4 regions of the Pseudacidovorax sp. DMC4 genome follow, and region 2 is predicted to be linked to each of the others. Evidence: predicted binding sites of a transcription regulator. Region 2 holds the regulator's gene; each other region holds the start of a gene.
What was found. The regulator sigma-54, encoded in region 2, starts transcription at its own class of promoters, with help from an activator protein. The targets are predictions, from matches to a motif close to TGGCANGNAANCTGCTTT.
Positions count from the first base shown of each region.

Region 1: ACT54X_RS26370 (TorF family putative porin) is a predicted target of sigma-54. The motif match lies at 4,248-4,265, and genes of this name have one in related genera.
Region 3: atzF (allophanate hydrolase) is a predicted target of sigma-54. The motif match lies at 4,157-4,174, and genes of this name have one in related genera.
Region 4: nifH (nitrogenase iron protein) is a predicted target of sigma-54. The motif match lies at 5,486-5,503, and genes of this name have one in related genera.

Region 1 is NZ_JBQUYR010000018.1:131,326-138,802, reverse strand. Features, by position in the region: gene ACT54X_RS26380 (molybdopterin cofactor-binding domain-containing protein) at 1-2,555, shown strand, start outside; gene ACT54X_RS26375 (YifB family Mg chelatase-like AAA ATPase) at 2,567-4,105, opposite strand; gene ACT54X_RS26370 (TorF family putative porin) at 4,313-5,170, shown strand; gene glnK (P-II family nitrogen regulator) at 5,241-5,579, shown strand; gene ACT54X_RS26360 (ammonium transporter) at 5,616-7,154, shown strand; gene ACT54X_RS26355 (SMP-30/gluconolactonase/LRE family protein) at 7,324-7,477, shown strand, end outside.
Region 2 is NZ_JBQUYR010000006.1:265,413-272,889, forward strand. Features, by position in the region: gene ACT54X_RS13410 (PIN domain-containing protein) at 1-133, opposite strand, end outside; gene ACT54X_RS13415 (THUMP domain-containing class I SAM-dependent RNA methyltransferase) at 165-1,436, opposite strand; gene ACT54X_RS13420 (RNA polymerase factor sigma-54) at 1,538-3,130, opposite strand; gene lptB (LPS export ABC transporter ATP-binding protein) at 3,213-3,989, opposite strand; gene lptA (lipopolysaccharide transport periplasmic protein LptA) at 3,986-4,657, opposite strand; gene ACT54X_RS13435 (thiol:disulfide interchange protein DsbA/DsbL) at 4,830-5,486, opposite strand; gene ACT54X_RS13440 (SPOR domain-containing protein) at 5,580-6,278, opposite strand; gene argS (arginine--tRNA ligase) at 6,335-7,477, opposite strand, start outside.
Region 3 is NZ_JBQUYR010000013.1:94,194-101,670, reverse strand. Features, by position in the region: gene ACT54X_RS22190 (ABC transporter ATP-binding protein) at 1-466, opposite strand, end outside; gene ACT54X_RS22185 (ABC transporter permease) at 463-1,293, opposite strand; gene ACT54X_RS22180 (ABC transporter substrate-binding protein) at 1,299-2,297, opposite strand; gene atzF (allophanate hydrolase) at 2,368-4,125, opposite strand; gene ACT54X_RS22170 (Rrf2 family transcriptional regulator) at 4,320-4,763, shown strand; gene ACT54X_RS22165 (NAD(P)/FAD-dependent oxidoreductase) at 4,766-5,668, shown strand; gene ACT54X_RS22160 (class I SAM-dependent methyltransferase) at 5,684-6,358, shown strand; gene ACT54X_RS22155 (NAD(P)H-quinone oxidoreductase) at 6,400-7,422, opposite strand; gene ACT54X_RS22150 (Bug family tripartite tricarboxylate transporter substrate binding protein) at 7,437-7,477, opposite strand, start outside.
Region 4 is NZ_JBQUYR010000014.1:97,898-105,374, forward strand. Features, by position in the region: gene ACT54X_RS23110 (AAA family ATPase) at 1-355, opposite strand, end outside; gene ACT54X_RS23115 (hypothetical protein) at 369-854, opposite strand; gene ACT54X_RS23120 (hypothetical protein) at 887-1,213, opposite strand; gene nifK (nitrogenase molybdenum-iron protein subunit beta) at 1,283-2,842, opposite strand; gene nifD (nitrogenase molybdenum-iron protein alpha chain) at 2,932-4,389, opposite strand; gene nifH (nitrogenase iron protein) at 4,466-5,347, opposite strand; gene ACT54X_RS23140 (group II truncated hemoglobin) at 5,735-6,199, shown strand; gene ACT54X_RS23145 (hypothetical protein) at 6,196-6,804, shown strand; gene ACT54X_RS23150 (ankyrin repeat domain-containing protein) at 6,822-7,352, shown strand; gene ACT54X_RS23155 (nitroreductase family protein) at 7,375-7,477, shown strand, end outside.

The DNA of each region.
Region 1 (7,477 bases), on a different contig from region 2:
TGCGTGTGCAGCTCAGCCGCGAGCAGGAGCACCTGTGGGAGCCCAAGGGCACGGCCCAACTGATGGAAGTGGCCGGCGCCCTGTCGCCCGAAGGCGGCATCGCGGCCTACGACTTCCAGACCAGCTACCCGAGCAACGGTGCGCCCACACTGGCCCTGCTGCTCACCCGCACCGTGGAGCCGCTGGCCCAGGCCTACGAGATGGGCGACCGCACCGCGCGCCCGCCCTATGCCTACGACCACCTGCGGGTGCAGGTGCGCGACATGGCGCCCATCGTGCGCGCCTCGTGGCTGCGCGGCGTTTCGGCCCTGCCCAATTCCTTCGCGCACGAGAGCTTCATCGACGAGCTGGCCACGGCCGCGGGCGTGGACCCGGTGCAGTTCCGTCTGCGCCACCTGCCCGACGAGCGGGCGCGCGAGCTGATCCAGGCCACGGCGCAGAAAGCCGGCTGGCGCTGGCGCACCGGGCCGCAGGAGGATGCGCATGGGGACCATCCCTCGCGGCCGGTGCAGTCCCGGGTGGGCCCGGGGGGCGACATCCTTTTTGGACAGGGCTTCGCGTACGCCCGCTACATCCACAGCAAGTGGCCCGGCTTCGGCGCGGCCTGGGCGGCCTGGGTGGCCGACGTGGAGGTCAACCGCCGGACCGGCGAGGTGCATGTGCGCCGCGTGGTCGTCGGCCACGATGCGGGTCTGACGGTCAACCCGGCCGGCGTCGAGCACCAGGTGCACGGCAATGTCATCCAGACCACCAGCCGCGCGCTGAAGGAGGAGGTGCGCTTCGCGCCTGCCCCGCAGCCGGCCGGCGTCGGCAAGCCGCCGGTCCCGGTGAAGGCCCCGCTGCCCGGCATGCCGCCAGCCGGCGTGGTCGCCACGCGCGAATGGGGCAGTTATCCGATCCTGCACTTCCGCGAGGTGCCGGTCATCGAGGTGCTGCAGATGCCGCGCCCCGGCGAGTCGCCGCTGGGTGCGGGCGAGTCGGCGTCGGTGCCGGGCACGGCGGCCATCGCCAATGCCATCTTCGATGCGACGGGCGTGCGTCTGCGCGAGCCGCCGTTCACGCCGGAGAAGGTGCTGGCGGCGCTGTCTTCACTCCTTCCCCCGCTGGGGGAGGGCGGGGGTGGGGGCCAGTCCACCACGCCGTCGCCTGATCGAGCGCCGCAGCCCCCATCCCAGCCTTCCCCCAGCGGGGGAAGGAGCCAGACCCTCGCCCCGCGTCGCAAAGGTTGGCCGGCCCTCATTGCCGGCCTGCTCGTCGGCGCCATCGGCGCGGTGGCGGGCCTGCTCGGCTGGCGGCCGGCCATCGCGCCCGTCAATTTCAGCGCACCCGCCTACAGCGCCCAGACCATCGAACGCGGCCGCCAACTGGCCGCGGCCGGCGACTGCGCCGTCTGCCACACGGCCGACGGCGGCCTGCCGAATGCCGGTGGCCGGGCCATGCACACCCCCTTCGGCACGATCCACACGACCAACCTCACGCCCGATGCCGAGACGGGCCTGGGCCGCTGGTCCTTCACCGCCTTCCAGCGCGCGATGCGTGAGGGAATCTCGCGCGACGGCCGCCACCTGTACCCGGCCTTCCCGTACACCGCCTTCGCCAAGACCAGCGACGACGACCTGCAGGCGCTCTACGCCTACTTCATGTCCCTGCCGCCGGTGAAGGCCGGCGCGCGCGAGGATGGCGGTCCGGCCCTCATGCCGGCCAACGACCTGCGCTTCCCCTTCAACCTGCGCCCGCTCATGGCCGGCTGGAACGGCCTGTTCCACGACCCCACGCCCTACCAGCCCGTCGCCGGCCAGAGCGCCGAATGGAACCGCGGCGCCTACCTGGTCAACGGCCTGGGCCACTGCGCCGCCTGCCACAGCCCACGCAACACCTTGGGTGCGGAGAAAGCCGGCGCTGACTTCCTGTCCGGCGCGCTGATCGACGGCTGGGAGGCGCCGGCCCTCACGGCCCGCTCCACCAACGCCGTGCCCTGGGATGCGGACAGCCTCTACGCCTACCTGCGCCACGGCCATTCGCCGCGGCACGGCATCGCGGGCGGGCCCATGGCCGAGGTCGTCCACGGGCTGCAGGAGCTGCCCGACACCGACGTGCGTGCCATGGCCACCTACCTGGCCAGCTTCAACCCGGCGCCCGCGGCCGATCCGCAGGCCATCGCCACGCAGGCGGTGCAGCGTGCCGTGGCCGGGCAGGGTGCGTTGCTGGGCGCGCCCCAGCGCATGTTCGAGTCGGCCTGCGCCGCCTGCCACCACGACGGCGACGGCCCCACGCTGCTGGGCGCCAACGTGCCGCTGGCCCTCAACAGCCAGCTCACCAGCACCCGGCCCGACAACCTGATCCGCACCATCCTCGACGGCGTGCGCACGCCGCCCACGCGGGACATCGGCTTCATGCCCGCCTTCCGCGACGCGCTGGACGATGCGCAGGTCGCCGAGCTGGCGGGCTACATGCGCGCCCGCTTCGCCCCGCAGGCGCCGGCCTGGGCCGACCTGCCCGCGCAGGTGGCGCGGGTGCGGGCGGCGCCGGGGCATGGCGCGCCGGCCGGGCACTGACGCCGGCCGGATCAGGGCGCCGCGCTCAGCGTGCGCCGGTATTGCATCGCCTCGCCCACGTGCAGGGCGCCGATGGTCTCGGCACCTGCCAGGTCGGCGATGGTGCGGGCCACCCGCAAGGCGCGGTGCGTGGCCCGTGCGCTCCAGCCCAGGCGCGTGGCCGCCTTCTGCAGGAAGGCGAGGGCGGCGGCATCGGCGCCGGCATGGGCATCAAGCGCCTGGCCGGCCAGGGCCTGGTTGGCACTGCCCTGGCGCTGCAGCGCGATGGCGCGCGCCGCGGCCACGCGTTCGCGTACGGCGGCGCTCGACTCGCCGGCGGGGGCGCCCAGCAGCTCCCGCGGGTCGATGGCCTGCACGTCCACATGCAGGTCGATGCGGTCCAGCAGCGGGCCGCTGATGCGCGCCTGGTAGCGCGCCACCTGGTCGGGCGAGCAGCGACAGGCATGCAGGCGCGAGCCCAGATGGCCGCAGGGACAGGGGTTCATCGCCGCCACCAGCTGGAAGCGCGCCGGGAACTGCGCCCGCCGCGCGGCCCGAACGATGGAGATGGTGCCGGTCTCCAGCGGCTCGCGCAGCGCCTCCAGGGCGGCGCGGGGGAATTCGGGCAGCTCGTCCAGGAAGAGCACGCCGTGGTGCGCCAGCGAGATCTCGCCCGGCCGCGGTGGCGAGCCGCCGCCCACCAGCGCCACCGCACTCGCCGTGTGATGCGGGCTGGCCACCACCCGCTGCATGAAGCGCTGCGGGTCGAAGCGACCGGCCAGGCTGGCGATGGCGGCGCTCTCCAGCGCCTCCTGCACGTCCATCGGTGGCAGCAGGCCGGCCAGCCGCTGCGCCAGCATCGACTTGCCGGCGCCGGGTGGGCCGACCATCAGCAGGCTGTGGCCGCCGGCGGCCGCGATCTCCAGCGCGCGGCGGGCGGCGGCCTGGCCCTTCACGTCCGCCAGGTCCGGTCCGTCGGGCGCATGACCGGCCAGCTCTGGCGGAACCATGCGCACCCAGCCCGGGCCGTCTTCCACCTGCGCCAGCGTGTCGGGCGGCAGGAAGGGGCGCACCACATCGAGCAGGTGCGCCGCGCCATAGACCGCGGCGCCGGGGACCAGCGCGGCCTCCCGCGCGCTGGCCAGTGGCAGCACCAGGACGGGGCGTGGCGACGGGCCCTCGGCCGCCAGCGCGGTGGCCAGGGCGCCGCGCACGGGGCGCAGGTCACCCGAAAGCGACAGCTCACCCGCGAATTCGTGGCCCGCGAGTCGCGCCCCATCGATCTGCCCGCTCGCCGCGAGGATGCCCAGTGCGATGGGCAGGTCGAAGCGGCCGGAATCCTTCGGCAGGTCGGCCGGCGCCAGGTTCACCGTGATGCGGCGGTCGTGCGGAAAGGCCAGCCCCGAGTTCTGGATGGCGGAGCGGACCCGCTCGCGGGCCTCCTTGACCTCCACATCGGCCAATCCGACCAGCGTGAAGCTGGGCAGGCCATTGGCCAGATGCACCTCGACGGTGACTGGCGCCGATTCAAGCGCCACCAAAGCGCGCGTCTGCACCAAAGAAAGGCTCATCGCTCATCTTCTCCCTGATTTGGTGCGTTGCACCGATCCTGTTTCATGCATTGAACAGGAGCCCGGCCCCTGCATGAAGCGCTCGCGAATTTTTCTTGTGGGGGTGTGGAGCACTTCACATGCGTAGGACGCGGCTGTCTTTTGGCACGCTCCCTGCTTTGAGGGGAACTCCAACGAACACCACTTGCGAGGAGTTACCCGATGAAGATCCGTCCGGCCACGATCAAGACGGCAACGATTGCCTTCTGCCTGGCTGCTGCCGCCGGTGCGGCCAGCGCCCAGACGGCGCCCGCCGCTGCCCCCGAGGCCTCGCCCATCACTGCCAACATCTCGCTGACCACCAACTACAAGTTCCGGGGCCAGGACCAGGACGTCATCGGCAACAACGGCTACTACAAGACCAAGGCCCTCAAGCCCGCCATCCAGGGCGGCTTTGACTACGCCCACGAAAGCGGCTTCTACGTCGGCAACTGGAACTCCAGCGTCAACTGGCTCGCCGGCAATTCCATCGAGAGCGACATCTACGGCGGCTACAAGTTCAAGGCCGGCCCCTTCGACCTCGACTTCGGTGCCCTGACCTACATCTACCCGGGCAACCGCAACGGCAACACCACCGAGCTGTACGGCGCCGCCACCTGGAGCGACGACGCCATCGGCTCGTTCACCGTCAAGTACTCCAGCACCGTCTCCAAGGACTACTTCGGCTTCGCCAGCAACCGCACCACGGGCTGGAAGGGCCGCGGCACCGGCTATCTGAACGTGTCGTACAGCAAGGCCGTGCTGCCCAACCTGACGCTCAAGGCCGCCGTGGGCTACACGCACCTGTCCAGCGACATCCGCCGCAACACGCCCTACAAGAGCTACGTCGACTACAACGTGGGTGCCACCTACGACTTCGGTGGCGGCCTGAGCCTGACGGGCGCCATCGTGGGTGCCAACAAGAAGGATGCCTACCAGGCCACCACCGCCGTCTACGACTACAGCGCCATCGGCCTGGGCACCTTCACCTACAGCGAGTCGCCCAACAAGGCACGCTTCATCGCCACGCTGACCAAGACCTTCTGAGGTCGCGCCAGCCAGCCGACAGGTGGGCGCGGCGGCTGCCGCGCCCGGTTCATCCCAGAGGAGAGAAATCGTGAAGCTGATCACAGCCATCATCAAACCCTTCAAGCTCGACGAGGTGCGCGAGGCCCTTTCCGCCATCGGCGTGCAGGGCATCACCGTGACCGAGGTGAAGGGCTTCGGCCGCCAGAAGGGCCACACCGAGCTCTACCGCGGTGCCGAATACGTCGTCGACTTCCTGCCCAAGGTCAAGATCGAGGCGGCGGTTGCCGACGAGCTGGTCGACCGCGTCATCGAGGCCGTGGAAAGCGCTGCGCGCACCGGCAAGATCGGCGACGGCAAGATCTTCGTGTTCAACCTGGAGCAGGTCGTCCGCATCCGCACGGGTGAGACCGGCCGCGAGGCGCTCTAAACCGACGCAGCAGAAGAAGGCACAAGAAAGACCAAGATGAAGAAGTTCCTTGTATCCCTGGCGCTCGGCCTGAGCGTCCTTACGGCTGGCGTGTCCAGCTTCGCGCAGGCGCCCGCCGCCAGCACCGAGGCCCCGGCGGCGTCCGCGCCGGCCGCCGCTGCGCCTGCAGCCGCCGCTCCGGCCGCGCCCGCCGCCGCAGCACCCGCTGCAGCACCGGCCGATGCCGCCGCTGCTGCCGCACCTGCTCCCAAGATCGACAAGGGCGACGTGGCCTGGATGCTGGTGTCCACGCTGCTCGTGATCCTGATGACCGTCCCCGGCCTGGCCCTGTTCTACGGCGGCCTGGTGCGCAGCAAGAACATGCTCAGCGTGCTGATGCAGGTGTTCGTCACCTTCTCGCTGATCGTCGTGCTGTGGTGCATCTATGGCTACAGCCTGGCCTTCACCGAGGGCAACGCCTTCATCGGCGGCTTCGACCGGCTGTTCATGAAGGGCATCTTCGACCCGGCCACCGGCGCCTTCGCGCCCGGCGCGACCTTCAGCAAGGGCGTCTACATCCCCGAGCTGCTGTTCGCCGCCTTCCAGGCCACCTTCGCCGGCATCACCTGCTGCCTGATCGTGGGTGCCTTCGCCGAGCGTGCCAAGTTCTCCGGCGTGCTGGTGTTCATGGTGATCTGGTTCACCTTCAGCTACACCCCGCTGGCCCACATGGTCTGGTTCTGGATGGGTCCGGACGCCTACACCGCCGCCGACGTGGTGGACGCCACCAACGCCAAGGCCGGCCTGATCTGGCAATGGGGCGCGCTCGACTTCGCGGGCGGCACCGTGGTGCACATCAACGCCGCCGTCGCCGGTCTGGTGGGTGCCTACGTGATCGGCAAGCGCATCGGTTTCGGCAAGGAAGCCTTCACGCCGCACTCGCTGACGCTGACCATGGTCGGTGCCTCGCTGCTGTGGGTGGGCTGGTTCGGCTTCAACGCCGGCTCGGCCCTGGAAGCCGGCAACAGCGCCGTGCTCGCCTTCATCAACACCTTCTCCGCCACCGCCGCCGCCGTGCTGGCCTGGTCGCTGGGTGAAGCGCTGCACAAGGGCAAGGCCTCGATGCTGGGCGCCGCCTCCGGCGCCGTCGCCGGCCTGGTGGCCATCACCCCGGCCGCCGGCAACGTGGGCCTGATGGGTGCCATCGTCATGGGCTTCATCGCCGGCTTCGCCTGCCTGTGGGGCGTGTCGGGCCTCAAGCGCCTGCTCGGCGCCGACGACTCGCTGGACGTGTTCGGCGTGCACGGCGTGGGCGGCATCGTGGGTGCCCTGCTGACCGGCGTGTTCAACACCCAGGCGCTGGGCGGCCCCGGCCTGGTGACCGACTGGGTCACGGCCACCGTCGGCTCCAACGGCATTGGCGCCCAGGTCTGGATCCAGCTCAAGGGCGTGCTGCTGACCATCGTCTGGTCGGCCGTGGTCTCCTTCATCGCCTACAAGATCGCCGACCTGACCGTGGGTCTGCGTGTGAGCGAAGAGGAAGAGCGCGAAGGCCTCGACATCACCGCCCACGGCGAGACGGCCTACAACCGCTGATCGACCACCGCCGCCACTTCGCCGCACCGAGGGCGGCGTGGCGGACGAAAGAATGTTTTAGCGAGAGTCTCCTTTGGATGTTCGGCCCGCAAGTGCTTCGGCATGAGCGGGCCATTTTTTTTGGGACCGGGCCCCGCAGGCCCCTGTGCCCTGCCACCAATAATCCGGCATGCCTGACCTCATCCCCCCCAACGATCCCCTGGGCTGGACGGCTCTGCCGGGCAGCGATAGCGCCCTGGGTGAATCGCCCTTCTGGCATCCGGACGAACGCGCGCTGTACTGGCTGGACATCCCGGGGCGGCAGGCGCTGCGCACCCGCGGCG
Region 2 (7,477 bases):
CATCGTCGAAGACGAAGAGGTCGAGCACGATGTTGGTGTCGATGACCACGGCGGTCACTTCGGGTTGCGCAGCGGCATCCACCTCGGCACCGCCCGCAGCCGACGAGACCGGCCCGCCCATGTCCGCCGCCATGCGGCTCACCGCGCGCGTCCCTGACGCGGCGTCATGCCGCTGGCGCCGTGCGCGCCGAACCCGCCACCATGTCGAAGCGCAGCAGCCGGCATTCGATGGGGCCGTTCCACATCGGCACGCGGCGCGACTCCTTCAGGCGCATGCGCTGCGGCAGCTTCATGTCGGGCGTGAGCACCCAGGCCGTCCAGCCCGCGAAATTGCGCTTCCAGTGCGTGGCCAGTTGCGGGAAGAAGTCATCGCCGCCGTCGGCGCCCGATTCGGTCTGCGCCACCTCGCGCCCGCCCGGCCCGCGCCGCCCCGCGTTGGCGCCGGCGACGCCGCCCACGGCGATGCGCTCGCCATACGGCGGGTTGAGCAGGATCACGCCGCCGCCCTCGACCGGGGGCATGCGCTGCAGCGCGTCACCGCCGCGCAGTTGCAGCCGGTCGGCCACGCCGGCGCGCTCGGCATTGCGCTGCGCGAAGTCGACCATGCGGTGCGACACGTCGCTGCCAAAGACCCGCACCGAGCCCGCAGCGCGCGCGTCGGCGGGAGCCAGCGCCTCCTCGCGCATCGCGCGCCAGAGTTCGGCGCGGTGCAGCAGCAGCGCCTCGAAGCCGAAGCGCCGCGAGGCACCGGCCGGCACGCCGGCGGCCAGGAGCGCGGCCTCGATGGGAATGGTGCCGCTGCCGCAGCAGGGGTCGTACAGCGGCTGGTCGGAGACGGCACCGGTCTCCGGATCCCACCAGCCGCTGGCGGCCAGCATGGCCGCAGCCAGGGTCTCCTTGAGCGGAGCGTCGCCCTTGTCCACGCGCCAGCCGCGCTTGAACAGCGGCTCGCCGCTGGTGTCGATGTAGAGCGTGACCTCTTCGGCCGTCAGGTGGGCGAAGACGCGCACGTCGGGAAAGCGCGTCTCCACGCTGGGCCGCACGCCGCCGGCGCGGGCGCGGAAGCGGTCGGCGATGGCGTCCTTGATCTTGAGCGTGGCGAAGTTGAGGCTCTGGAGCGGGCTGCCCTGCGCCGTGAGCTCGACCTTGAAGGTCTGGCGCGGCTGGAACCACATCTCCCAGGCGATGCCCGAGGCGGCTTCGTACAGGTCGGCCTCGCTGCGATAGGGCCGGTGCGCCAGCTGCACCAGCACCCGCTGCGCCAGCCGGCTCTTGAGGTTGAGCGCCTGCACGTCGCGCCAGGCGCCCATCACCCGCACACCGCCGCGCAGCACCCGCAGGTCGTCGCCGCTGCGGCCGGTGATGGCATGCACCTCGGCGGCCAGGAGGTCTTCCACGCCGGCGGCGCAGGGCAGGAAAAGGATCAGTTCGTTCACGGCTTCGTCGTCCGAAAAAATGAGGTGGCCGGCCACCGCGATTCGCCGGCACGCCGATCGGAAGCCCCGGCCCGCGCACGGGCCAGGAACGCGGCGGCTCTTTAAAGCGCCTTGCGCAGGTTGGCCGGCGCGATGCGCAGCGCCTCACGGTACTTGGCCACCGTGCGGCGGGCGCATTCGATGCCCTGCTCCTTGAGCATGTCCGAGATCTGGCTGTCCGACAGCGGCTTCTTGACGTTCTCCGAGCCCACGAACTGCTTGATCAGCGCCCGCACGGCCGTGCTGGACGCATTGCCGCCCGTCTCGGTGCCCAGGGCCGAGCCGAAGAAATACTTCAGCTCCACCGTGCCGAAGGGCGTGGACATGTACTTGGCAGTGGTCACCCGGCTGATGGTCGACTCGTGCAGGCCCAGTTCGTCGGCGATCTCGCGCAGCACCAGCGGGCGCATGGCCAGCTCGCCGTGGATGAAGAAGTTCTTCTGCCGCTCCACGATGGCGTTGGACACGCGCAGGATGGTGTCGAAGCGCTGCTGGATGTTCTTGATGAACCAGCGCGCCTCCTGCAACCGCTGGCTCAGGGCCTGGCTGCCCTCGCCCTTGTGCGACTTGAGCGCGCCGGCATAGATGTCGTGCACGCGCAGCCGCGGCATCACGTCGGGGTTGAGCTGCACGCGGAACTTGATGTTGCTGCCGCGCCCGCTGCGGGTGACGATGACGTCGGGCACGATCACGTGCCGCTCCACATCGACGAAGCGCCGCCCGGGCTTGGGCTCCAGCCGCGCGATCAGTTGCGACGCCTGGCGCACCAGGTCCTCGTTGCTGCGGGTGAGCACGGCCAGGCGCTTGAAGTCGCGCTTGGCCAGAAGGTCCATGGGCTGCTTGCAGATGGCCAGGGCGACCTTGCGGACCTGGTCTTCCTCGTCGCTGTCGTCCGCGTCGGCGCCGGCGCGCAGCTGGATGGCCAGGCATTCGCCCAGGTCGCGCGCGCCCACGCCCAGCGGGTCCAGGCTCTGCAGCAGGCCCAGCGCCACCTGGAAGTGGTGGATCAACTCGTCGAACTCGTCGTTGTCGTCGCCGGCCAGGGCCGAGGCCAGGGCCGGGAGCGAATCCTCCAGGTAGCCGTCGTCGTTGAGCGATTCGATCAGGAAGCGCAGCGCGGCCGAGTCCTCGGGCGTGAGGCGCAGCGACAGCGCCTGGCGGTGCAGGTGGGCCTGCAGCGACTCCTGGCTGCGCGCCAGCTCGGTGGCGTCGGCGCGCTCGTCGTCGTCCTGGCTGCTGCTGTTGTTGCGCGCCGGGGCGTCGCCGCCCCATTCGCTGTCGTCGGGCGAGAACTCCACGGTGCCGTCGCCGTCCCAGTCGGGCTCGGCGTCGACGCTCTCGGTGGCGGGCGCGTCGGCCTCTGCCACGGCGGTGTCGCTGCTGCTGCTCGACGTGCTGCTGGCGCTGGCCGTCGCGGCGTAGTCGGTGCCGTCCTCGCGCTCGTCGCGGGGCACCGGGGCGTCGGCCGCCTCCAGGCCGAACTCCTCGCGCGGCGCCTCCTCGGTCAGACGCTCCAGGAAGGGGTTGTCGTCGAGCATCTGCTCGACCTCCTGGCTCAGCTCCAGCGTCGAGAGCTGCAGCAGCCGGATCGACTGCTGCAGCTGGGGCGTGAGCGCCAGATGCTGCGAGACGCGCAGCGACAGGCCCTGCTTCATGGCCGGCCTCCCACGGATTGCGCAACCATGGGCAGCACAGGAGAGATGCCGGTAGGACGGAACGCGGAAACAGGCACCCTGGCTACATCCGGAAGTGTTCGCCCAGGTACACGCGGCGCACCTCGGCGTTGTCGACGATCTCGGAGGGCGTGCCCTGCGCCAGCACCTGGCCGTCGCTGATGATGAAGGCGTGGTCGCAGATGCCCAGCGTCTCGCGCACGTTGTGGTCGGTAATCAGCACGCCGATGCCGCGCTCCTTGAGGAAGCTGATGATCCGCTGGATCTCGATCACGGCGATGGGGTCGATGCCGGCGAAGGGCTCGTCCAGCAGGATGAAGCGCGGCTGCGTGGCCAGCGCACGGGCGATCTCCACCCGGCGCCGCTCGCCGCCCGACAGGGCCAGGGCGGGTGAGTCGCGCAGGTGGTCGACGCGCAGGTCGGCCAGCAGCTCGGACAGGCGCTGCTCGATGCGATCGCGCGAGAGGGGCGCCATGCGGCCGCGGGCATCGGCTTCTTCCTGCAGTTCGAGTACGGCGCGCACGTTCTCCTGCACCGTCAGCTTGCGGAAGATCGACGCCTCCTGCGGCAGGTACGACAGGCCCATGCGCGCCCGGCGGTGGATGGGCATGTGCTCCACGGCCTCGCCGTCGATGCTGATCTGGCCAGCATCGGCCCGCACCAGGCCGACGATCATGTAGAAGGACGTGGTCTTGCCGGCGCCGTTGGGGCCCAGCAGGCCGACGACCTCGCCCTTCTGCACGTCGAGCGAGACGTTCTTGACCACCTTGCGGCTGCCGTAGCTCTTCTGCAGGCCACGCGCCTGCAGCCGGCTGCCGCCCGCCGGCACCGCGACGCTCACCGGCTGCCCCCGTTCTGGCCCGACAGCGAGCCGCTCTGGCGCAGCGGCGCGCCGGTGCGCGGGCCGGGGGCCGGCACCTGCGTGGGCTCGGTGCTGCGCGGCGACAGGATGGCCCGCACGCGGCCGCCCGGCTGCTGGGTGCCGCCCGGCGGCGGCGGGGCGCCATTGACGGTGAAGGTGTCGTTGGTCTGGTTGTAGGTGATCAGCGGGCCGGAGGTCTCGTCGGTGACGGTGGTGCCGGTCAGCCGGCGCATGACGGCGCGACGGATGAACTTGACGGTGTCGGCGCGGCCGTCGTACTCGATGACCTCGCCCTCGCCCTCGATCCACTCGTCGTTGCCGCCATCGCGGCGCTGCTTGAAGTAGCCGCGCTGGCCCGGGTCGGCGGTGACCACGCCGTACTGGTAGCCCTCCGGGTCCTGCCGGACCTCGACGCGGGTGCCGCGGATGAGCAGCGTGCCCTTGGTGACCACCACCCGACCCGTGAAGATGCTGGTCTGCTTCAGGTCGTCATAGCGCAGCGAGTCGGCCTCGATGTTCATCGGCTGGTTGCGGTCGGCCTTCTCGGCCTGGGCCGCGGCGGCCAGGCCCAGCGCGGCCACGAGGACCATGGCACGGCCGAGGCGGCGCCAGGGAAGGGAGATCGTGGAGTGCGAGGGATGGGTCATAAAGGCACGGAACTTGCTCTTGATTGTAGGCCCGGCTTTGTCTCAAACCGGCGGCCGCGGTGAATGTCCCGCGCTTGCATTCCGGTAGCGCGCACCGTCGGCAGGGCGCGCGGCACACCCGCAATGAAAAGGCCCGCCGAAGCGGGCCGGGGCGCTGGGGCGGGGCGTCGGCTCAGCCCTTGCGCGATTCGGCCGCCAGGGCCTCCACGATCTGCAGGGCGCGGTCGAGCGAACCGGCCAAGTCGCCGTCCACATAGTAGCGGCCGGCCACCCCGAAGGCGGGCACGCCGGCCACCTGGTAGGCCTCGGTCATCTGGCTGGCACGCTTGGCCTTGCCGGCGACGCCGAAGGACTTGAAGGTTTCCTCGAACTTCTTGGCGTCCAGGCCAGGCTGCTTGCCGGCCCACTCGATCACGGCGGCGTCGCCGAAGATGCGTTGGCGGTCGACGTGGATGGCCTGGAAGATCTTCATCTGGAACTCGTCGACCTTGCCCATGGCCTCGAGCGTGTAGTAGAGCTTCTGCTTGGTCTCGACGTCGTTGCCCACGAAGGGCACCGGGATGCGGCGGAAGGCCACGTAGGGCTGCAGCTTCTTGATCCAGGGTTCGAGCTTGGGCTCGAAGGCAGCGCAGTGTGGGCAGTTGTACGAGAAGAACTCGGCCACCTCGACCTTGCCGGCCGGCGCATCGACCGGGGCCGGCTTGCCCAGCGTCACGTAGTCCTTGCCGGCCTTGAAGGCGGAGGCGGGGGTCTGGGCATGGGCCGCCAGGGGGGCCAGGGGGGCCAGCGTCACGGCCGCGGCGGCCAGCGAAAAGTCACGACGTTTCAAGCGATTTCTCCAACAGGGATGCAGACACAGAGCACGTCGGGCGGCAGCGAGTTCCGGCGATCTGCCGCGCCCGACGGCAACAGGGCAAGGCACTCAGCGCTGGACGCGCACCAGGGCGGCGTCGAAGCCGGCGCCGTCCAGTCGTTCCTTCAGCCGGTCAGCGTCGTCCTTCTTGCTGTACGGACCCGCGCGCACCCGGAAGACGGGACGGCCGGCCTGCTCACGCTCGGTGACGCGCACCTCCACGCCCATCAGCGAGAGCTTGGCGCGCTGGGCCTCGGCGTCGTCGCTGGTGCGGAAGGCACCCGCCTGCACGAAGTACACGAAGGGGTCGGACGCCGCATCGCCGCCGCTGGCGGGCAGGCCGGCGCGCGCGCGGGCCAGGTCGCCCAGCGGATCGGCCGAGGGCGGCGGATTGGCTGCCTGCGGCGCGCGCGGCATGGCCGGCGTGACGGCCGTCGGCGGCGTGGCGGCCTGGGGCGGGGTGCCAGGCTGGGCGGCGATGGCCGGCACCGGCGGGGCGGTGGTCACGGGCGGATTGCCGCCGGCCGGCGCACCCGGCGTGGCCGGCGGCTTGGACGGCTGCTTGCCATACAGCGGCGAATTGGGGTCCCAGTCGCGGTTCTTGCGGGCCTCGGCCTCGTCCTGCTCGGCGGCGCGGGGCTGGGTCTTGGTCATGAACGGGATCGGCACCTTGGTGACGTACACCGCCACGCCGAGCGCCACGCCCAGGCCGAGCACGAGCCCGACGATGAGGCCGATGGCGAAATTGCCCTGTTGTCTGGATCTCATGGATTGCCTTGCTGCTGCAGCGCCACCGGCGCGCCGGGGTGGGATTGTGCGGGCTCTCACATCTTGCGCGGCGCGCTGACGCCCAGCACCGACAGGCCGTTGGCCAGCACCTGCGCGCAGGCGGCGACCAGCGCCAGGCGGGCGCGCTTGGTGGGCACGTCGTCCACCAGGATGCGCTCGGCGTCGTAATAGCTGTGGTACGCCGCGGCCAGTTCGCGCAGGTAGAAGGTGACGTCGTGCGGCGCGAAGTCGCGCGCGGCGGCGGCCAGCATCTCAGGGTATTTGGCCAGCAGCAGCATCAGCGGCTGGGCGGCCTCGGTGGCCAGCGGCGCCAGTTCGGTGCCCTTGAGCGCCGCGGCGTCCACGCCTTCCCTGTCCAGCACCGAGCAGATGCGCGCATGGGCGTACTGCACGTAGAAGACCGGGTTGTCGTTGTTCTGAGCCACGGCCAGGTCGACGTCGAAGGTGTATTCGGTGTCGGGCTTGCGGCTGAGCAGGAAGAAGCGCACGGCGTCGGTGCTGGTCCATTCGATCAGGTCGCGCAGCGTGACGTAGCTGCCGGCGCGCTTGCTGATCTTGACCTCCTGGCCGCCGCGCACCACGCGCACCATGGTGTGCAGCACGTAGTCGGGGTAGCCCTCGGGAATGCCGACACCCGCCGCCTGCAGGCCGGCGCGCACCCGGGCGATGGTGCCGTGGTGGTCGGTGCCCTGGATGTTGACCACCTTGTGGAAGCCGCGCTCCCACTTGGCGATGTGATAGGCGACGTCGGGCACGAAATAGGTGTATGTGCCATCCTTCTTGCGCATGACCCGGTCCTTGTCGTCGCCGTAGTCGGTGGAGCGCAGCCACAGGGCGCCGTCCTGCTCGTAGGTCTTGCCGGCCTCGATCAGCTTGTTCACCGTCGCCTCGACCCGGCCGCTGGTGTACAGGCTGGACTCCAGGTAGTACTGGTCGAAGCGCAGCTTGAAGGCCTGCAGGTCCTTGTCCTGCTCGTTGCGCAGGTAGGCGACGGCGAACTGGCGGATGTTCTCGGTGTCGTTGACGTCGCCGTTGGCGGTGAATTCGCGGTCGTCGGCGCGGACGGTCTTCTTCGCCAGGAAGTCGTCGGCGATGTCCTGGATGTAGTCGCCGTTGTAGAAGGCCTTGCTGGCGGGGTTGTCAGGGTCGGTGGGCCAGCAGTCGTCGCCCGGCTTGAA
Region 3 (7,477 bases), on a different contig from region 2:
CGGAGAGCTCGTAGGGAAAGCGGTTCAGGTCGAACTTGACGTCGAAGCTGGCCACCAGCTCTTCCATGCGGCGGTCCACCTCGGCTTTGCTGCGGCCTTCCAGCTTGAGCGGATAGGCGATGTTGTCGATGGTGCGCATCCACGGGAACATCGCTTCGCGGTAGTTCTGGAACACGTAGCCGATCTTGGTGTCCTTGAGCGACTTGCCGTCGAACAGGATCTCGCCGCGGTCGATGGGGATCAGCCCCGCGATCATGTTGATCAGCGTGCTCTTGCCGCAGCCGTTGGGTCCGAAGACCGAGACGATCTTGTGCTTGGGAATGTCGAGGTCGAAGTCCTCGTACAGCGGCCAGCCGGCGAAGTACTTGGTCAGCCCGCGGATGGTGATGTGCGTGCCGGCGGGACCGGGGCGGAACTTGGGCATCGGCACATCGGCGACCACGGGGGCGTTGAGGACTGCGTTCATCTTCCGCTCCAATGGACGATACGGCGCTCGATGACCAGGAACAGCACGTTGAGCGCGTAGCCCAGCGCCCCCGCCGCCAGGATGCTGGCGTACATGCTCTTCACGTTCAGCACCTGCTGCGAATTGATGATCCGGTTGCCCAGGCCGCTGTCGGCGCCGATGAACATCTCGGCCACGATGACGATCACCAGCGCCATCGACACCGCCGAGCGCAGGCCGACGAAGCTGGGCTGCAGGCTTTCCCACACCAGCACGTCCTTGAAGATCTGCCAGCGCGTGGCGCCCATCACCTTGGCCGCCATCACCCGCTGCTTGCGGGCGTTGATGACGCCATACGCGCTGTTGAACACCACGATCAGCATCGCGCCGAAGGCGGCGATGGCCACCTTGTTGATGTCCGAGGTGCCGAAGATCATCAGGAACAGCGGGATCAGCGCAGACGAGGGCGTGGAGCGGAAGAAGTCGATCAGGAACTCCACGCTGCGGTAGGCCTTCTCGTTGCTGCCCAGCAGCACGCCCAGCGGCATGCCGACCGCCGCGGCGATCAGGAAGGCCTGCAGCGTGCGCCACACGGTGACCAGAAAGTCGTTCAGCAGCGGCCCGCCCGCCAGGCCCGTGACCAGGGTCTGGAAGGTGGCCAGCGGCGGCGGCAGCAGGATGGGCTTGATGAGGCCCAGCCGCACCACCAGGTCCCACAGCACGAACAGGGCAAGGGGCCCGATGGCCGGCAGCAGCTTGTTCCACACCGGCGGCCGGGGCAGCGCGGGCGCGACGTCGGTGGCGGGCGGCTTCCAGGCGCCCGCCGCGGCGGAGGATGGCGCGTTCATGGCACTCAGCCCCGGTAGAGCAGCCCGTCCACGGCCACCTTCTTCTCGAAGATGCCCTTCTCGGTGAACAGGTCGAAGAACTTCTGGAAGTACGCGATGTCGGCGGGCTTGAACTCGTCGTGCAGCATGTACGAGGCCAGCGGCACCTCGTTGGTGAGCGCACCCTCGATGGCGGTGTAGCCCTTCATGTACTGGCGCGCGTCGGCCGGGTTGTTGCGCACCAGCTCGATGCCGCGCTTGTAGGCGGCGATGTACTTCTTGGCGACGTCGGGGTTCTTCTTGATGAATTCGGTGGTCAGGCTGGCCGAGCCGCCGTGCCACGGGGCCATCGGGTCGCCCAGGATGTAGTGGGCCACCACGCCGGCTTCGAGCACGCGCGTGGTGCCGTTGAGCCGACCCACGGTGCCGGTGGGCTCCAGCGTGTAGACGGCGTCGATCTGGCCGGCGGCCAGGGCGGCCACATGCTGGCCGATGGGCAGCTCGGTGACGTTGATGACGCCCGCGCCGGCGCGCTCCAGCATGGTCTTGGCCAGCGTCACGTTCTGGATGCCGGGGCCCGAGGCCACGCGCTTGCCCTTGAGTTCGGCGACGCTCTTCACGGGGCTGTCCTTGGGCACCAGGAACTCCTCCAGCACGTACTTGGCGTTGCTGGGGTTGGTGCAGAAGATCTTGAACAGGCCGGGCTGCGCGATCTCGCCGATGCCCAGATTGGCGCTGCCGGTGCCGTTGGCGCTGCCGTCGGAACGGCCGGAGAGCATGGCCTCCATCACCTGCTGGGCGCCGGCGAACTTGAGCGGCTCCACGTCGAGGCCCGCTTCCTTGAAGTAGCCCTTCTCCACCGCGGCGAAGAAGGGCAGGCCCGCGGCCACCGGCCAGTAGCCGATGCGCAGCTTGGGCCCGCCCTGCGCACGCACGATGGCGGGCGCGGCCAGTGCGCCGAGGGCGGCACCGCCGGCCTGCAGCACATGGCGGCGGGAGGGACGGAAGGAGGGCGTTGGGCTCATGCGAAGACTCCTGCGAACGAACGAAAGGAAGGGCGGAATGAGAAAGGCGGGGCGCGAGGGCGCAGTGCGTTCAGGCGCCGCGCGAGGCGATGTAGGCACGCCAGCCGCCATGCGCACTGACGTCCTCGGCGCCCTGCAGCGCATGGGCCTCGCAGATGAAGCTGTGCACCCAGCGCCCATCGACCAGCTCGACGCTGCCCAGGCCCAGGGGTGGCGGGATCTGCGCCAGGAAGGCGCCGACCTCGGCGCGCGGCACGTTCCAGACCTCCAGGGCGATGGGCACGCCGCGGCCAGGCTCGCGCTGCAGGCCCGGCTTGGGCGGCGTGGTGCCAGGCAGCGCATACAGGCGGTAGTGCGGCGCGGTGGTGGTGGTCTCGACCAGCGTGGCGCCGCGCGCGATGAGCTGGTGGTTGAGCGGCATGCCCGTGAGGTGGGCACCGACCACGGCGATGGGCATGCCCTCGCCCTCGGCCAGCGGCGGCCAGACCATGGACTCGGCAGCCGGCAGCGGCCCGCCGGTGGCGCCCATCGGCAGGCCCGTGGCGTGATGGAAGCGCTGGCCCAGCTCGGCCAGGCGGAAGTCGCTGCCGCAGGGCCCGATGAAGGTCACGCCGAAGGGCAGTCCGTCGGGCCGGATGCTAGAAGGCACGGACAGCGCCGCGTAGTCCAGCAGGTTGACGAAGTTGGTGTAGTGGCCCAGCTCGCTGTTGCGTCGCACCGGCTCGGCGCGCATGGCGTCGAGCGTGCAGTGCGTCGGTGCGGTGGGCACCAGCAGCAGGTCGATGCCGGCCCACATGGCCGCGGCCTGCTGGCCGAGCGCATGCAGCTGGGTCTGCGCATCGACCAGGTCGGCGGCGTCGAAGCTGCGGCCACGCGCCAGGATGCCGCGCACCGGCTCGATCACCTCGGCCTCGTGCGCATCGAAGAAGGGCCGCACGGCGGCATAGCGCTCGGCCACCAGCGCGCTGTCGTAGAGCAGGCCGGCGGCGCGGGCCAGCGGCGTGTAGTCCACGGACACCGGTTCGCCGCCCAGCTCGCGCAGCTGCGCGACGGCCCGCTCGAAGGCGGCGGCGGCCAGGGCGTCGCCGTGGAACTCCAGCGGCTGCGGCACGCCGAAGCGGAAGGCCGGCGGCAGCGGCGTGCGGACCAGGTCGAGGCGCCGCGAGTACGGATCGCCCGCATCCGGCCCCATGGCGCAGGCCAGCACCCGGGCCGCCAGCGCCACGGTGGGCGCGAAGATGGAGACACAGTCCACGCTCTGCGCCGCCGGCACCACGCCCTTCGCGCTAATCAGGCCCTTGCTGGGCTTGAGGCCCACGATGTTGTTGAGCCCCGCCGGCACGCGGCCGGAGCCGGCGGTGTCGGTGCCCAGGGAGAAGTCCACCTGCCCGGTGGCCACCGCATAAGCCGAGCCGGAGCTGGAGCCGCCCGACACGTAGCGCGCATCGAAGCTGTTGGGCACCGCGCCGTAGGGCGAGCGGCTGCCGTTGAGGCCGCAGGCGAACTGGTCGAGGTTGGTCTTGCCGGCGACCGAGGCACCGGCATCGAGCAGGCGCTGCACCACGGTGGCGTGCGCGTCGGGTGCGTAGGCAAAGGCCGGACACGCGGCCGTGGTGGGCAGGCCGGCGACATCGATGTTGTCCTTGACGGCAAAGCGCAGGCCGCCCAACGGACCGCCCGCCGCACCGGCGATGGGCGTGGCCGGGCGGCTGATCCAGGCCGCTTCGGGCCGGCCATCCGGGGCAGGCTGCGGCGCGGGCACCTGGGCGGAACCCGCGGCCGCGAAGGGGCGGGTCAGGGCGTCGGGGGTAGAGGCTTCGTGCACCATGTTCAGGCATCCATTCTTGGATACATGATGTGATGCAAGCAGCGTGCCACCTGGATCGCCCGCCGGACGAGCATTCGGGCACCGGCAATGGTGAGATCGACGAGGCTGTGACACCGGTGCATCGCGCGGCACTGGACCGCAAATGGCGCATGCCAGCCTTGACAGGCACGTCATCACGAAACATCATTAGTTACATGAAACGCGACAGCCGCCTCTCTTCCGTCCTGCATGCGCTGCTGCACATGGCCGAGTACGACGGCCCCGTCACCTCCGAAACGCTGGCGCAGTGCCTGGGCACCAACCCGGTCGTCGTGCGACGCACCATGGCCTACCTGCGAGAGGCCGGCATCGTGAGTTCGGACCGCGGCCACGCCGGCGGGTGGCGCATCCAGGCCGACCTGCGCACCGTCACCCTGCGCCAGTTGCACGAAGCCCTGGGCGAGCCCGCCACCTTCGCCATCGGACACCGCAACGAAGCGCCGGCCTGCCTCGTCGAGCAGGCGGTGAATGCCGCGCTGGAAGACACCTTCGCCCAGGCCGAAGCGTTGCTGCTGCAGCGCTTCTCGGAAATCACTCTCGCCGATCTGGCGGCCGACTTCGCGCGCCGTCATGCAGCGGCTCGGCAGGAAAGGCCTTGATCATGGAATTCGACGTCATCGTCATCGGCGGCAGCTATTCAGGAATGGCGGCGACCCTTCAGTTGGTGCGGGCGCGCAAGACCGTGCTGGTGGTCGACGCGGGCGAGCGGCGCAATCGCTTCGCCAGCCACTCGCACGGGTTCCTTGGTCAGGATGGCGCGCCCCCGGCGGAGATCGCCGCCGAGGCACGCCGCCAGCTCGGCGCCTACCCCACGCTGACATGGCTCGATGGCCGGGCCGTAGCCCTCACAGGATGCGTGGACGCGTTCACGGTGACGGCATCCGACGGTCGCGCGCACCGCGCTCGGCGCATCCTGCTGGCCACCGGCGTGTCCGACCGGCTTCCTGACGTCGAAGGCCTTGCCGAGCGGTGGGGCCGGTCGGTCTTCCACTGTCCCTACTGCCATGGCTACGAACTCGACCAGGGCGGCATCGGCATCATCGCTGCAGGCCCCCTGTCGATCCACCAGGCCGAACTGCTCACCGAGTGGGGCCGCGTGACGCTGCTCGTCAACGGTGCGATGGCACTGGATCCGGCGTCGCGCGCGGCCTTGCAGCGCCGTGGCGTGACGATCGAGGAGGCCACCATCCGCTGCATCGAAGGACATGCCGACGTGGCGATGGCCGACGGACGCGTGCTTCGCTTTGCAGGCCTGTTCACGGCGTCACGAACCTCGCCGTCGAGTCCTTTGGCAGAGGCCATCGGCTGCGCGCTCGAAGAAACACCCATGGGCCTGCAGGTGCGCACGGATGCCGAGAACAAGACCTCGGTGGCGGGCGTGTTCGCCTGCGGCGACGTGGCGCGCATGCCACATTCGGTTTCCCTGGCCGTGGGCCACGGCGCCATGGCCGGCGCCCAGGTCCATCGCTCGCTGGTCTGGCCCGATTCCCTGGCCCCGGCATAGAGGCAGGGACCTGCGATGACACCGTTCTCCGATCCCGCGGCTGTGTCGAGCTACGCGGAACGGACCGCGAGGATCGTGCCCGGACTGCGCGACCTGCACCGCATGACGGCTGTCTTGCTGGCCGAGGATGCGCCTCCGGACGCACGCATGCTGGTGCTGGGCGCGGGCGGCGGCCTGGAACTGAAGGCCCTGGCCGAGTTGCAGCCGGCCTGGCACTTCGACGGCGTCGATCCTTCCCCCGAAATGCTCGCGCTCGCCCGCGCAACCCTGGGCGCCTCCGCACCCCATGTGCGCTTGCACGAGGGCTACATCGACAGCGCGCCAATGGGGCCCTTCGATGGCGCGGCCTGCCTGCTGACGTTGCACTTTCTGACCGCGGATGAACGCCTGCGCACCTTGAAGCAGATGCACACGCGGCTCCGGCCGGGGGCACCCCTGGTGGTCGCACATCACAGCTTCGCCCGGGAGGACCACGCGGCTGGCCGATGGCTGGCGCGCAACGCGGCATTTGCGGTGGCCTCCGGCGTGCCCACCGCCCAGGCCCATGGCAGCATCAATGCGTTCAAGCAGCGGCTGCCGGTGTTGTCGCCAGAAGAGGATGCGGCATTGCTGCGCGCGGCCGGCTTCGAGGACGTCGAGCAGTTTTACGGCGCATTCACCTTCAGGGGCTGGGTAGCCCGCAGGACCTGAAGCGCCGCGCGCCGACCCGCGGCTCCGGCCACGGGCGCCGGTCAAGCGCGCCGCAAGATGCCCGGCGCCTCCAGCACCAGCTTGCCCATGGCCTGCCCCGATTCGAGCCGCGCATGGGCCTGCGCCGCCTGGCGCAGATCGAAGACCTCGCTCACCCAGGGCCGCACCCGGCCGGCGGCCACCAGCGGCAGGGCCACGGCGCGCAGGCGCTCGGCGATCAGGGCCTTCTCGGGCAGCGGCAGCGGGCGCAGCAGCGAGCCGGTGATGCGCAGTTCCTTGGCCAGGATGGGCCGCAGGGGCGCCACGAAGTCGGCGCCCTCGCCCGGCGACAGATGCACCAGCCGGCCGCGGCGTGCGAGCACCTGCACATTGCGCGCGGCATGCGTGGCACCGGCCATGTCCAGCACCACGTCCACGCCCCGGCCCCCGGTCCAGTCCAGCGCGGACTGCACCCAGTCCTGCGTCCGGTAGTTGAATGCGGCCGCAGCGCCCAGGGTCCGCGCCTCGGCCACCTTGGCGTCGCTGCCGCAGGTCACCGCCACCCGATGGCCCAACGCGGCCAGCAACTGCATGGCCAGGCTGCCGACGCCGCTGGTGCCGCCATGGATCAGCACCGTCTCGCCCGGCCCCAGCGCCGCGACGCCGAAGAAGTTGTGCCAGACGGTGAAGAGCGCCTCGGGCAGCGCGGCGGCATCGCGCAGGCCCAGACCTACCGGCACGGCGAAGGCGAGCGCGGCGGGCGCCACCACCCGCGTGGCATAGCCACCGCCATCCACCAGGGCGCACACGGCGTCGCCCACGCGCAGCGGGCCGGCCCGGGCGCCGGCCCAGCGCACGGTACCGCTGACCTCCAGGCCGGGCACGTCGCTGTGCGCGGGCGTGGGACCGCGGCGGCGCTGGTTGCAGTCGTGCCGGTTGACGCCGGCCCAGGCCACGTCGATCAGCACCTCGTCGGGCCCCGGCGCAGGCAGGGCCAGGCCGGGCGTCCAGCGCAGCACTTCCGGGCCACCGGGCGCGGTGATGACGAGGCCGTCGGCGAGCAGGTCGGGCCCGGCGGGGGGCATTGCGTCCGTCGCCTTCAATCCAGCTTCACGCCCGCGGCGCGCACCACCTTGCCCC
Region 4 (7,477 bases), on a different contig from region 2:
ACCAGGCCAGGGGTCGGCTGTCGGTGTCGGCGCTGAAAAGCCAGCCGCGCCGGGCACCGGCGGCGATGTGCCGCACCAGCGCCGGCACCACCTGCTCAAGCCTGTCGGCGGTGAAGCGCTCCGCATCGGGCTCCTCCAGTGCATCGCGCAGGCAGCGCAGCTGCACGGCACGTCGCCGCTGGTGCTCGCCGCCGGTCTGCCACAGCTCGCCCAGGCGATCGAGCGCCACGGGGTGGAGCTGGGCCAGGCCGATCTCGGCATGCGCGCCGAAGCGCAGCTGGTCGGCCAGCATCGCCAGCTCGGGAAACTCGCTGGCGAGCTGCTGGGCGTGCGGTCGTTCGATGCGCAGCTTCATGGCCCGTGTCCGGTCAGTTGTCGTCGGCGAGTATTTCCAGCTCGACCAGTTGCCGGTAGAGGGCGCGCCGGGCCCACCAGCGCGCATCGCCGGCCAGCCCCGGGTCGTGGCCCTCGAAGGCGGCCACCGCCTCGGTGTCGCTCCAGTAGATGCAGGGCCGGCCCCCGCGTGCGGCGATGGCGGCCGTCAGCGCCTCGCGCTCGGCCACCGGCGCGGACTGCAGCACACCGCGGCCCAGCAGGTGATCGGCGCGGTACAGGGGGGTGTCCCAGCCATGCTCGTCGCCCAGGCCGCAGATGGCGGGCAGCGCCGCGCGGGCCGCTTCGCCCGGCCCGTCGTGGCCATGCGCCTGCAGCAGTTCGCGCGCCGTGAGCACGTCGTGGATCTCCCAGGGCTGCAGCGTGTCGGTCGCAGCGACCTTGCGGGCCAGGTCCTCGTCGTCATAGGCAAACCAGGCATGCGGCTCGCCGGCGTCCGGCTGTTCGACGACGTAGATCATGGTGGGGCCTCAGGCAGTGCCGGACGGACGGCTCACTCCACGCCTTCGGCGTGCGCCTTGGCCCACACGGCCTTGCTGATGCGCTGGGTGATGCCGGCCGGGCTGGAATCGAACACCCGCTGCGCGGCCAGCAGCGCGCCCTGGGCGATGGCCGCCTGCTCGTGGGTCAGGGGCAGCCGGCCCGCCACATGCGTGGCACCCGGCACGGCACGCAGGATGGCCTGCCGGTTGGGGTGGTCGAGGATCTCGACCAGGTGCTCGGCCTCGCGCACCCCGTCCAGGCAGACCCAGCCATCGATCACTTCGACCTTGCGGCCGTCTTCCGTGGTCTTGACCCACACGCGTTCGGGTTCGGACATGGGCGATCCTCGATTCGGTGAAGAAGTGAAGCCAGGCGCCAGGCCGGCCGCGAAGGCCGGCCGGCGTCCTCAGCGGATGATGTCGTAGCTGTAGTCCGTCTTGCCCGGCACGATGGTGTTCGCGTCCAGGGTCTCGAAGAACTCGTCCAGCAGCATCACCAGCGTGCGCAGCGCACCGTCGTAGCCCCAGGTGGGATAGCGGTGGTAGTGGTGGCGGTCGAAGATCGGGAAGGTCATGCGCACCAGCGGCGTCTTGGTGTCGCGCTCCAGGTACTTGCCGTAGGTGTTGCCGATCAGGAAGTCCACCGGCTCGGTGAACAGCAGCGAGCGCATGTGCCACAGGTCGCGCTTGGGATAGACCTTGCAGTTGGCACCGTAGGGCGAGGCGTCGAACAGCGCCTGCACCTTGGCGGCCCAGTCGTCGTTGCCGTTGGTGGCCAGCACGTGGGCCGGCTCGGCGCCCAGTTCCAGCAGGAAACGGGTGGTGCCCAGCATCTGGTCAGGATCTCCGTACAGCGCGAAGCGCTTGCCGTGCAGGTGGGCCTGGCTGTCGGCCATGGCGTCCACCAGCTGGCCGCGCTCCTTCTCCAGCTCGGCCGGGATCGGCTTGCCGGTCAGGCGCGAGATGGCCATCAGGAATTCGTCGGTGCCGGCCACGCCCATGGGGGCATTGAGCACCACGACTTCCTGGCCGTGCTCGGCGATGAACTTGGAGGTCTTCTCGCAGCAGTATTCCTGGAAGACGATGGTCGCCTTGGCGTGCAGTGCGGCCTCGACCTCTTCCTTGGTGGTGCCGCCCTCGTACATGCGGAACTCGCCGTCGGTGGGCGTGTTCCAGGTCTCGGATGGGTCGCAGATGATGTTCGCCTTCACGCCGAACAGGCTGAAGATGCGACGGATCTCCTTCATGTTGCCCACGACGAAGCCGTCGAAGCCGCCGATGAAGTTGATGCTGTCGTTGGGCACGCGCTCCAGCTTGGGCGCCGTGCCGGCCTTGCCGTCCCAGAAGTGCTTGAGGATGCCCAGCAGCGCGTTGTCGTAGCCGGTGATGTGGCTGCCGACGAAGGCCGGGGTGTGCGCGAAGGGCACGTCGTAGGCCTCGGGCACGCTGCCCTTCTGCTTGCTGTTCTTGATGAAGGCGTCCAGGTCGTCGCCGATCACTTCCGCCATGCAGGTGGTGCTGACGGCGATCATCTCGGGCTTGTACAGGTTATAGGCGTTGGCCAGGCCGTCGATCATGTTGTTCAGGCCGCCGAACACCGCCGCGTCCTCGGTCATCGAGGAACTGACGCAGGAGGTGGGCTCCTTGAAGTGGCGGCTGAAGTGGCTGCGGTAGTAGGCCACGCAGCCCTGCGAGCCGTGCACGAACGACAGCGTCTTGTGGAAGCCGTTGGCCACATACACCGCACCCAGCGGCTGGCAGGCCTTGGCCGGATTGACGGTCAGCGAATCGCGGGCGAAGTTCTTCTCTTTGTAGTCCTCGGTCTTGGTCCACTCGATGACCTGCTTGATCTTGTCGTCGGGGTGGTTGAACTCGAACTCTTCCTTCTTGCGTTTGAAGATGTCCTGGTATTCCGGCTCGCGGAACAGCAGTTCGTGGTCGAGGATCTTGTCGGCGGATTGGGGCATGGCGGGCTCCGATGGAAAAGAGGTCGTGGGGCGGCTCGGACGGCCCGCGCACGGGGTGCGCGCGGGCCGCGGCGTTGCGCAGGCGGGGATCAGGACTTCCAGGGCGCCTTGGTCAGGCCCCAGATCGGCGAGCTGATCGCCATGTCCATGTCGCGGGCGAAGATGGCGAAGCCGTCATAGCCGTGGTAGGGGCCCGAGTAGTCCCAGCTGTGCATCTGGCGGAAGGGCACGCCCATCTTCTGGAAGACGTACTTCTCCTTGATGCCGGAGCCGATCAGGTCGGGCTTGATCTTGTCGACGAAGTGCTCGAACTCGTAGCCGGTCACGTCGTCGTAGATCAGCGTGCTGTCCTTGATGTAGTGCGTGGTGCGCTGGTAGTCGTCGTTGTGGCCGAACTCGTAGCCGGTGCCCACCACGTCCATGCCCAGGTCCTCGTAGGCGCCGATCACGTGGCGCGGACGCAGGCCGCCCACGTACAGCATGACCTTCTTGCCCTGCAGGCGCGGCTTGTAGCGCGCGATGACGGCATCCATCAGCGGACGGTACTTGGCGATGACCTTCTCGGCGTTGGCCTTGATGGTGTCGTCGAAGTGGCTGGCGATCTCGCGCAGGCTCTTCTCGATCATCGTGGGGCCGAAGAAGTTGTACTCCACCCATGGGATGCCGTACTTCTCTTCCATGTGCCGGCTGATGTAGTTCATCGAGCGGTAGCAGTGCAGCACGTTGAGCTTGGCGCGGGGCGTGTTCTCCAGCTCGGCGATGGTGCCGTCGCCCGACCACTGGGCGATCACGCGCAGGCCGATCTCTTCCAGCAGGATGCGGCTGGACCAGGCATCGCCGCCGATGTTGTAGTCACCGATGATGGCCACGTCGTAGGGCGTGGAGACGAAGTCGGGCCGCTTGTCGGGGTCGGCCTTGTCGAACACCCAGTCGCGGATGGCGTCGTTGGCCAGGTGGTGGCCCAGCGACTGGCTCACGCCACGGAAGCCTTCGCAGCGCACGGGCACGATGGTGTGGCCTTCGTACTCCTTGCTCTTCTTCTTGCTGACGGCCTCGATGTCGTCGCCGATCAGGCCGATGGGGCATTCGGACTGGATCGAGATGCCCTTGTTCAGCGGGAACAGCTCTTGGATCTCGTCGATGATCTTGTCGAGCTTCTTGTCGCCGCCGAAGACGATGTCCTTCTCCTGGAAGTCGGAGGTGAACTGCATCGTGACGAAGGTGTCCACGCCGGTGACGCCGATGTAGTAGTTGCGGCGCGCGGCCCAGCTGTACTGGCCGCAGCCCACCGGGCCGTGGCTGATGTGGATCATGTCCTTGATCGGGCCCCAGACCACGCCCTTGGAGCCGGCGTAGGCGCAGCCGCGGATGGTCATCACGCCCGGCAGGGATTTGATGTTGGACTTCACGCCGCAGTCGGGCTTGCCTTCTTCGAAGGTGCCCAGGTGCTTGGCGCGCCGCTTGGCCATCTTCTCGGGATAGGCCTTCAGCACTTCATCGATCAGGGCCTTGTTCGCGGCCTTGCGCTCTTCAACGGTGGCGGTCATGGGGGATGCTCCGTAAGGATGGGAAGGGGGCGGCGCCGGGCCCCGCCGCGCGGGGCCCGGGCTTGCACGCCTGGAATCAGGCGGCCAGTTCGGCCGCGGCCTTGCCGACCTGCGACTCGTCGATCTGCTTCATGATCCCGTGCTCCATCAGCAGGTCTTCCAGCTGGTCCATGGTGATGGGCGTGGGGATGGTGCCGTTGCCGGCGTTGTTGTGGACCTTGCGGGCCAGCTGGCGGTATTCCTCGGCCTGCTTGGACTCGGGTGCGTACTCGATCACCGTCATGCGGCGCAGCTCGGCGTGCTGCACGATGTTGTCGCGCGGCACGAAGTGGATGAGCCGGCTGCCCAGCATCTTGGCCAGCGACTCGGCCAGTTCCAGTTCCTTGTCGGTCTGGCGCTCGTTGCACACCAGGCCGCCCAGGCGGACGCCGCCGCTGTTGGCGTACTTCAGGATGCCCTTGGAGATGTTGTTGGCCGCGTACATGGCCATCATCTCGCCGGACATGACGATGTAGATCTCCTGCGCCTTGTTCTCGCGGATGGGCATGGCGAAGCCGCCGCACACCACGTCGCCGAGCACGTCGTAGGAGACGTAGTCCACGCCGTCATAGGCGCCGTTCTCTTCGAGGAAGTTGATCGAGGTGATCACGCCGCGGCCGGCGCAGCCGACGCCCGGCTCCGGGCCACCGGACTCCACGCAGCGGATGTCCTTGTAGCCGATCTTCATCACGTCCTCGAGCTCCAGGTCCTCCACCGAACCGGCTTCCGCCGCCAGCGAGAGGATGGTGTCCTGGGCCTTGGCGTGCAGGATCAGGCGGGTGGAGTCGGCCTTGGGATCGCAGCCGACGATCAGGATCTTCTGGCCCAGCTCGGTGAGCGCGGCCAGCGTGTTCTGGGAGGTGGTGGACTTGCCGATGCCGCCCTTGCCGTAGAAGGCGATTTGCCGAAGTTTGGACATTGCGATTACTCCAGTGAGAGTGAAGGGTTGAAAGGTTGCGTTGCAGAAAGCCGCGCCCATGTCAGCCTGTCGTGGTCCTGCTGTAGCTCTTCTTGTCGGGGTCACGCATCGGCCGGACTTGTGTCCGCGCACCCCCTCTTCGCAGCTTCCATGCCATGCCCCTTCGACCGGCATGGAATCCCTCCGAAAGTCCACTCTCCAGAGGGAGAAAGGCCCATTCGCCCCCTGCGTCGGCGGCCGACGCGGGGCTTGTACGGTTCGCGACAAACCCTGCATCGCGCGTCGCGAAAACGGCGGCGTTGCGCCGCACACCGCCCAGCAGCCTGTCGCATTTGGCTGCCTTGTCGCGCGCCAGGGCGCTGGTACGCCGATTGCAGAACGCAGACCATGACCCCGTCCATTCCCACGGCCCCGTCGCCGCACAACACGCACTACGAGCGCCTGGGCGGCGATGCAGCCATCGCGCGGCTGGTGGAGGCCTTCTACCGCCACATGGACACCTCGCCCGGCGCGCAGCGAATCCGCGCCATGCACGAGCCCGACCTGAGCGCGACGAAGGCGGTGCTGGTGCTCTACCTGCGCGAATGGCTGGGCGGCCCCAAGGACTATTCCGCCCGGCGCGGCCATCCGCGGCTGCGCATGCGGCACGCCGGCTTCGCCATCGGCGCGGCGGAGCGCGACGCCTGGCTGGCCTGCATGCAGGCCGCCCTGCAGGCCGTGGGGGCCGACGCCGCGCTGCAGGCCGAGCTGATGGCCGCCTTCTTCAAGACCGCCGACTGGATGCGCAACACCGACACCCGGACCGCGCCCCAGCACCCCCTTTCCCTCACCACCCTCAAGGAAGCCCCATGACCGCCACGGCCACCCAGACCGAGATCCAGGACACCGCCTTCGCGCGCCTCGAAGCCGAAGGCCGCCTGCTGAACCCGGTGCTCAAGGCGCCCACCCACAAGCTGGGCCGCTTCGGCTTCCGCGGCGAACTGGCGCTGCGCTTCTCGGCCAAGCTGGCCGACGAGGCCCGCCCGCCCGAGCTGACCTGCGACCAGGTGATGGCCGTGGCCACCACCGGCGACAAGCACCTGCCCTTCTTCTGCGGCTGGCTGCTGTCCTTCGAGTCGCTCAAGGACGTGGCCGAGACGCTGGGCGACACGCTCAGCGCCGGCGGCAAGTACTTCCTCTTCTGCGACAACATCGACCTGTCGAAGAAGTACCAGGTGCCCTACAAGGGCGCCATGTTCTACGTGCTGCCCATCCTGGAGAACACGGTCTACAACGAGATGCTGGAACTGCTCTACCTGGAGAAGGGCGACCTCAAGAAGAAGGACACCGCCGGCAAGCTCGACGCCGTGGCCGATGCCGCGCTGAAGTTCGACGTCACCTTCGACACCATCACCTACGCCGAGGGCCTGGCGCTGATGGGGCCGGTGCGCAACCCCAACGAGAACCGGCCGGTCTGAACCCGCACGGCACCGCCATGCCTGCCCCGCTTCCTGCCCACGGGCCCTGCGTCCTCGCGGACGAGGCGCCCATCGCCCGCCTGCATCCGCGGCGGGCCGGGTCTGCCTCCGTCGCTGCGCTGTCCAACTGGCTTGCGCAGCAGGGCTTTCCAGGCCCCTTCGCGCGCGCCGAGGACGGCGAGACCGCCCTCATGCGCGCCGCCTGGCTGGGCGACGCGTCGGCCACCGCCGTCCTGCTGGGCCGCGGCGTGCCGGTGGATGCCGAGGACGACCAGGGCCGCACCGCCCTCTGGTACGCCTGCCTGCAGGGCTGGCCCGCCACCATCGTGCAGTTGCTGGAGGCCGGGGCCGACATCGACCACGCGGACGACGACGGCCTCACCTGCCTGATGCAGGCCGCCGCCAGCGGCCGCGCCGAGCTGATGGCCCTGCTGCGCCGGATGGGCGCCAGCGCCGTACCCTGCGCGCCCGATGGCCGAGCCGCGGCGGACATGGCGGCCGACCGCGCGCGCGAGCTGCTGCGCCATGCGCGGCGGCTGAGCGCCTGAAGACCCTGCGCGCGAGACACCCATGCCCCTCCTGGCCTACCACGCGCGCACCAAGCACCGGCCGCAGCGCTATGCGGCCGGCCCCGAGACGCTGGACTGGGACGCGCAGCCCGACCCCTTCCGCC